Reyranella humidisoli: one gene and its partner. The main gene of each other region encodes a partner of the protein of the gene in region 2 in a complex. Links are inferred from orthologs where the notes say so. Each region holds a gene or a part of one and is shown on either strand. Other genes may lie near its edges. The genes, in order: accD and KQ910_RS11105.

What was found.
Region 1: the proteins of KQ910_RS11105 (region 2) and accD are in contact, whole or in part, in a solved structure (PDB 8UXZ), measured with the Escherichia coli proteins. The link is inferred for Reyranella humidisoli from one-to-one orthologs.

What each region holds. Positions count from the first base shown.
Region 1 is NZ_JAHOPB010000001.1:1,908,366-1,911,646, forward strand. The notes cover bases 315-3,281. They hold accD (acetyl-CoA carboxylase, carboxyltransferase subunit beta), read left to right. Parts: upstream 315-1,334; coding sequence 1,335-2,228; downstream 2,229-3,281. Other genes in these bases: KQ910_RS09385 (D-alanyl-D-alanine carboxypeptidase family protein), read left to right, coding at 315-1,297; KQ910_RS09395 (bifunctional folylpolyglutamate synthase/dihydrofolate synthase), read left to right, coding at 2,242-3,281. Also shown: more of KQ910_RS09385, read left to right, coding at 53-314.
Region 2 is NZ_JAHOPB010000001.1:2,275,814-2,279,046, reverse strand. What follows is about bases 282-3,200. They hold KQ910_RS11105 (acetyl-CoA carboxylase carboxyltransferase subunit alpha), read right to left. Parts: upstream 2,259-3,200; coding sequence 1,305-2,258; downstream 282-1,304. Other genes in these bases: KQ910_RS11100 (site-specific tyrosine recombinase XerD), read right to left, coding at 2,293-3,200; KQ910_RS11110 (LLM class flavin-dependent oxidoreductase), read right to left, coding at 282-1,299. Also shown: KQ910_RS11115 (tetratricopeptide repeat protein), read left to right, coding at 1-182; more of KQ910_RS11110, read right to left, coding at 250-281; more of KQ910_RS11100, read right to left, coding at 3,201-3,233. UniProt on the Escherichia coli protein: Component of the acetyl coenzyme A carboxylase (ACC) complex. First, biotin carboxylase catalyzes the carboxylation of biotin on its carrier protein (BCCP) and then the CO(2) group is transferred by the carboxyltransferase to acetyl-CoA to form malonyl-CoA.

The DNA of each region.
Region 1 (3,281 bases), 370 kb from region 2 along the record:
ACCTTGAGCATCCCTCCGATCTAATGCCTCCCGCGGGCCGTTGGAAGGGCGTATGCTCGTATCCCCTCCGGCTTCGATGGCAATGAACGTGCGTCTTCTGTTCTGCATTCTGGGCCTGTTCGCCCTGTCGCTGGCCTCCGCCCGGGCCCAGATCGCCACGGTCGCCTCGCCGACCGGACCGGTTCCCGCGGGCCCTTATGTCGTCGTCGACGTGGCGACCGGCGAGGCCCTCATGGACCGCAATGCCGGCGCGCTGTGGTATCCGGCATCGCTCACCAAGATCATGACGATCTACATCGTCTTCGAGGAATTGAAGGCTGGCCGGCTGCAGCTCGCCGCGACGCTTCCCTTCTCGGAGAATGCGCGGAAGAAACCGGCCTCCCATCTCGGCCTGGCGCCGGGGCACACCATCACGGTGGAGCAGGGTATCCAGGCGCTGGTCGCCCGCTCCGCGAACGATGTCGCCACCGCCTTCGGCGAGCAGATCTCCGGCTCGGAGCCGGCTTTCGCCCAGCGCATGACCGAGACCGCAAAGCGCCTGGGCATGACGGCCACGACCTTTCGCAACGCCAACGGCTGGCCCGATCCGGGGCAGGTGACGACGGCGCGCGACATGGCCATCCTGGCGCTCGCGCTCATCAAGGACTTCCCCGAGTATTACGGCTACTTCCGTACCAAGGATTTCATGCTGGGCAAGCAGCGCATCGGGCCCGGCGTGAAGTTCCTCGATCTCTATTCGCCCTATGCCGATGGCCTCAAGACCGGCTTCATCTGCGCCTCGGGCTTCAACATCGTGGGCAGCGCGGTGCGCGACGGCCGGCGGCTGGTCGCCGTGGCCTTCGGCTTCCGCCGCTCCGACCTGCGCGACGAGTTCCTGGTCCGGCTGTTCGACGAGGCCTATGCGCTCAAGACCGGCGGCAGCCGCCAGAAGATCTGGCAGCTGCGCAACGGCGAGGGCGGCCCGGCGACCGTGCTGCCCTACGGCGAATGCGGCACGATCCGCTACGACATGCCGGGCGATGCGGTCTGGCTGGGGACGTTCGGCGACTGGCGCAGCGCCAAGACCGCGTTCGATGCCGGACAGGCGAGACTCTTGGCGATGGGCGTCGCTCAGGCCGGGAAGGAATGGATCCTGCCGGTCGCGTCGAACCAGGTGACGAAACAGGCGGCCATCATCGCCGATCTGCAGCCCGAGGCGGCGCAGAAGCTCTGTGCCGAGTACCAGGCCCGGAAATCCTTCTGCGTCGTGAAGAAACCTTCGGACATGGCGGCCCCCTTTAGCGGGTTCTGGCGCTGACCTTGGCCCGTCCCCTCATTCGTGCGATACCGCGCCCATGAACTGGCTGACCAATTTCGTCCGGCCCAAGCTGCGTGCGTTGGTCGCGCGCAAGGAAACGCCGGACAATCTCTGGGTTAAGTGCCCCAAGTGCGAACAGATGCTGTTCACGCGCGACTGGGAAGCCAACCAGGAGGTCTGCAATCACTGCGGCCACCACATGCGGCTGCGGCCGCTGAAGCGGCTGCCGTTCCTCTTCGACGAGGGCAAGTACGAGCTGCATCCGCTGCCGCGCGTCAATGCCGATCCGCTCAAGTTTCGCGACACCAAGCGCTACGACGCGCGCCTGAAGGAAGCCCAGGCCAAGGCCGAGGGCTCGACCGACGCGCTGGTCGTGGCGAGCGGCCTGATGGGCAGCCGCCTCTCGATCCTGGCGCTGCTCGACTTCGGCTTCATGGGCGGCTCGATGGGCACGGCCGTGGGCGAGGGCCTCGTCATGGCGGCCGACCTCGCGGTCGCGCGCAAGGCGCCGCTGATCGTCTTTTCGGCCTCGGGCGGCGCGCGCATGCAGGAGGGCATCCTGTCGCTGATGCAGCTCACGCGCACGACGATCGCGGTGCGCAAGGTCAAGGAAGCGGGACTGCCTTACATCGTGGTGCTGACCGATCCCACGACCGGCGGCGTCTCGGCCTCGTTCGCCATGCTGGGCGACGTCCATATCGCCGAGCCCGACGCGATCATCGGCTTTGCCGGTCCTCGCGTGATCCAGGACACGATCCGCCAGGAACTGCCGCCGGGCTTCCAGCGTTCCGAATATCTGCTGGAGCACGGGATGGTCGATGCCGTCGTGCATCGCCACAAGTTGCGCGAGACCCTGATCCGCATGGTCTCGCTGTTCATGGATCCGCTCGTCGTCGAAAACCGCCCGCTCGCGGTCTCGACTGCACGCTGAATGGATCGCTGACGTGACCGCGAACGATCCGATCGTTCAGCGTCTGATGAGCCACCATCCCAGGGTCATCACCCTCGGACTGGAGCGCATCGAGAGGCTGCTGAAGCGGCTGGGATCGCCGGAAACGAAGTTGCCGCCGCTGGTCCATGTCGCCGGCACCAACGGCAAGGGCTCGCTCGTTGCCTATCTGCGCGCCATGGCCGAAGCCGCGGGCTATCGCGTCCACGTCTATACCTCGCCGCATCTCGTGCGCTTCAACGAGCGCATCCGCGTCGCCAGCGAGTTGATCGAGGACGACGTGCTCGACGAGCTGCTGACCGAGTGCGAGGAGGCCAACGGCGACACGCCGATCTCCTTCTTCGACATCACCACGGCGCTCGCGTTCCTGGCCTTCTCGCGCGTGCCGGCCGAACTCGGCATCATCGAGGTCGGCATGGGCGGCCGCTTCGACAGCACCAACGTGATCGAGCCCGTTCTGTCGGCCATCACGCCGGTCGGTTACGACCATACGGGCTTTCTCGGCGACAAGCTCGAAGGCATCGCCTGGGAGAAGGCCGGCATCCTGAAGCGCGCGACGCCTGCGGTGATCGGCCGTCAGCGGGAGATCAGTGCGCAGGTCATCGAGACCGAGGCGGCCAAGCTCGCGGCGCCCCTGTTCCGCATGGGCCGCGAGTGGCAGGTGATCCCGCAGGAGGCGGGTTTCCGCTACGAAAGCGATCTGCTCACGCTCGACCTGCCGGCGCCGGCACTGATCGGCGCGCACCAGATCGACAACGCGGCGACCGCGATCGCCTGCATCGAGCGGCTGCGGGCGGCGCGCTTCGACATCGGCGATACCGCAATTCGCACGGGGCTCGCATCGGTCGAATGGCCGGCTCGCCTGCAGCGTCTCACGACGGGCCCGCTGTCGAGCTCGCTGCCGCCCGGCTGCGAGCTGTGGCTCGACGGCGGCCACAACGAGGATTGCGGCATCGTGCTCGGCCGGATGGCGGCGGAGTGGGCGAAGGAACCGGCGGCGCTGCCGCTGTATCTGATCTTCGCCATGCAGACCAC
Region 2 (3,233 bases):
TCGAGCCGCTGCTCGCCACCCACGAACGCCTGGGCGGCAGCCGTGCGCAACGCGACCTGCTGGAATATCTGGTGACGTCGGCGATGGCGAAAGCCGGCCGCGCCGCCGAGGCGCGTGCCATGATCGAGAAGCGCCGCCCGCAGAACGGCAAGGGCAAAGGCTTCCCGCTGGCGGGGCTTTGATCTCGTATTCCTCTCCCCCGATCGGGGGAGAGGTTAGGTGAGGGGGTTACACGGGGTGCGCCGCCCCTCACCCAGCCTCTCCCCCGATCGGGGGAGAGGAGCTTGAAGAAAGCCCGAACTCTTCCGCCAACAGCTCGTACGACCGCTTCCGCTTTTCGAAGTCGTAGCAGATCGTCACCGCCATGATCTCGTCGACTTCGTAGGCCGCTGCGTGGCGTTCGAGACCGGCGCGCACGGTCTTGGGCGAGCCGACCACCGAGCGGCGGCGCAGCGCCGGCAGCCAGCGTTCGGCACCGGGTTGCTTCGCAGCCTCGAGCGCTTCCTCGACCGACGGCACCGGGCCGGGATTGCCGAGTGTCCGCAGGCGCATCGCCCAGACCTCACGGCTGCGCGAAAGAAGATCGGCTTCCTCGTCGGTCTCCGCGCACAGGACCGAGATCGCCATCAGCGGCATCGGCTTCGCATGTAGCGACGACGGCTTGAAATGCGCGCGATAGGCGCGCGTCACGCCATCGCCGCCGTCGGGATTGATGAAGTGCGCGAAGCAGAACGGCAGGCCGAAATGCGCGGCCAGTGCGGCGCTGTCGTCGCTCGATCCCAGCAGCCACACGTCGGGCGCCGTCTCGCCGCTCGGCTGGGCCACGATGCCGGTGCCTTCGTGATTGAGCGGCAGCGCGTCGTGCAGCCAGGCCACGAGATCGCGCACCTGGTAGGGATACTTGTCGGCGTCGCTCCAGTTCGGCTTGCCGTCGGCCAGGATGCGCATCGTGTGCTGGTCGCTGCCCGGCGCGCGGCCGATGCCGACATCGATTCGGCCGGGAAACAACGTCTCCAGCATGCGGAAATTCTCGGCCACCTTGAAGGCGCTGTAGTGCGGCAGCATCACGCCGCCCGACCCGATGCGCATGCGCTCGGTCAGGCCGGCGACGCGCGTGATCAGCACTTCGGGCGTCGAGCCGGCCAGCGCCTCGCTGCTGTGATGCTCGGCCAGCCAGTAACGGTGGTAGCCCAGCCGGTCGCAGAGCTGCGCCAGTTCCAGCGTATCGCGCACGGCTTCCGCCGGCGTGCCGCCTTTGCGGATCGGTGATTGATCGAGAACGCTCAGTCGCAGCGACAAGGAAGTCAGAGGCCCTTCTTGCCCATCGCCAGGAACTTGTCCTGGCGCCGCTGGCGCAGCGTGTCGCCGTCGAGCTTCGCGAGCTCGGCGATGGCTTCGCCGACCACACGACCCACCAGGTCGATCGTCTCGTCGGGCGCGCGATGGGCGCCGCCCATCGGCTCGGGGATCACGTCGTCGATCACGTCGAGCTTCTTCAGGTCGGCCGCCGTCACCTTCATCGCCTCGGCCGCGTCCTGCGCGTTGGCATTGTTGCGCCACAGGATCGAGGCGCAGCCTTCCGGCGTGATCACCGAATAGACCGAGTTCTCCAGCATGTAGACGCGGTCCGACGAAGCGATCGCAAGCGCGCCGCCCGAACCGCCCTCGCCGATCACCACGCTGACCAGCGGCACGCCGAGCCCGAGGCAGGTCTCGATCGAGCTGGCGATGGCTTCCGCCTGGCCGCGCGCCTCGGCCTCGATGCCGGGATAGGCACCGGGCGTGTCCACCAGCGTCAGCACCGGCAGCTTGAACCGGTCGGCGAGCCGCATCAGGCGCTGCGCCTTGCGATAGCCCTCGGGCCGCGCCATGCCGAAATTGTGCTTGATGCGCGACTCGGTATCGTCGCCTTTCTGCTGGCCCAGCACCACGATGCTGCGGCCCTGCAACCGGCCCATGCCACCCACGATGGCGGCGTCCTCGCCGAAGGCGCGGTCGCCGGCCAGCGGCGTGTAGTCGGTGATCAGTCGGTCAATGTAGGCCTGCGCGTGCGGCCGCTCAGCGTGGCGCGCCACCTGGACGCGCTGCCACGGCGTGAGCTTGGCATAGGTCGCGCGGATCTGCTTATGCGCCTTGTCCTGCAGGCGCATGACTTCCTCGGCGATGTCGACGTCGCCGGAATTGGGCAGATGGCGAAGCTCGGCGATCTTGCCTTCCAGCTCCGCAATCGGCTTCTCGAAGTCGAGATATGTCGTCATTGAAGGTCAGGTGTCGCCCGGTCGCCGAATCCTGTCAACCGGCCGGCCGGCGCTTTCGCCGGGCCAGCGGATGGTGCTCCTGCACCAGCGAGCGCAGCTTGTCGTCGAGCACGTGGGTATAGATCTGGGTCGTGGCGATATCTGCATGGCCCAGCATCAATTGGACCGAGCGCAGGTCGGCGCCGCCGGCCAGCAGATGGCTGGCGAAGGCATGGCGTAGCACATGAGGTGACACGCGCGCCGGATCGATCCCCGCGCCCACAGCCGCTTCCTTCAGAAGCTGCGCGAACCGCTGGCGGGTGAGATGGCCGGTGCGGCCGCGCGACGGAAACAGGAAGCGCGAGGTCTCGCCCTCGGCAAGCTGGCCGCGCCGCATGTGCAGCCAGGCAATGATTGCCAGGCGCGCCGGGTCCGACAGCGGCACCAGCCGCTCCTTGTCGCCCTTACCCCGTACCAGCAGCATCGAAGGATCGCGTTCGCAGGCTGACAGAGGCAGGCTCACCAGCTCCGATACGCGCAAACCCGCCGCGTAGAGAATTTCGAGCAGGGTCGCCATGCGGCCGCCATCGACCGCGTCCTTGCTGCGCGCGGCATCGATCAGACGATCGACCTCCTCGCGCGACAGGACCTTGGGCAGCGGTCTCCCGAGCCGCGGCGAGTCGAGCGTGCTTGCCGGATCGTCCTCGCGGAGCCGCTCGGCCAGCAGGAACCGGAAGAGCTGGCGCATCACCGAGAGCCGTCGCGCCACCGTGCGCGGCGTCATGCCGACATAGTCGAGCGACTTCAGGTAGGCGCGCAACGCAGTCGCGTCGGCCGTCAGCGGGCCCTGCTTGCGACGCGTGAGGAACGACTGGAGGTCCGCCAGATCCGCGCCGTAGGCGATCAGCGTGTTCTTCGAGGCGCCGCGTTCGGCCTGCAGCATCTCGAGAAAGGCCAGCACCTCACGCGCATGGCCGAAGGCGGGCTTACGCTTCA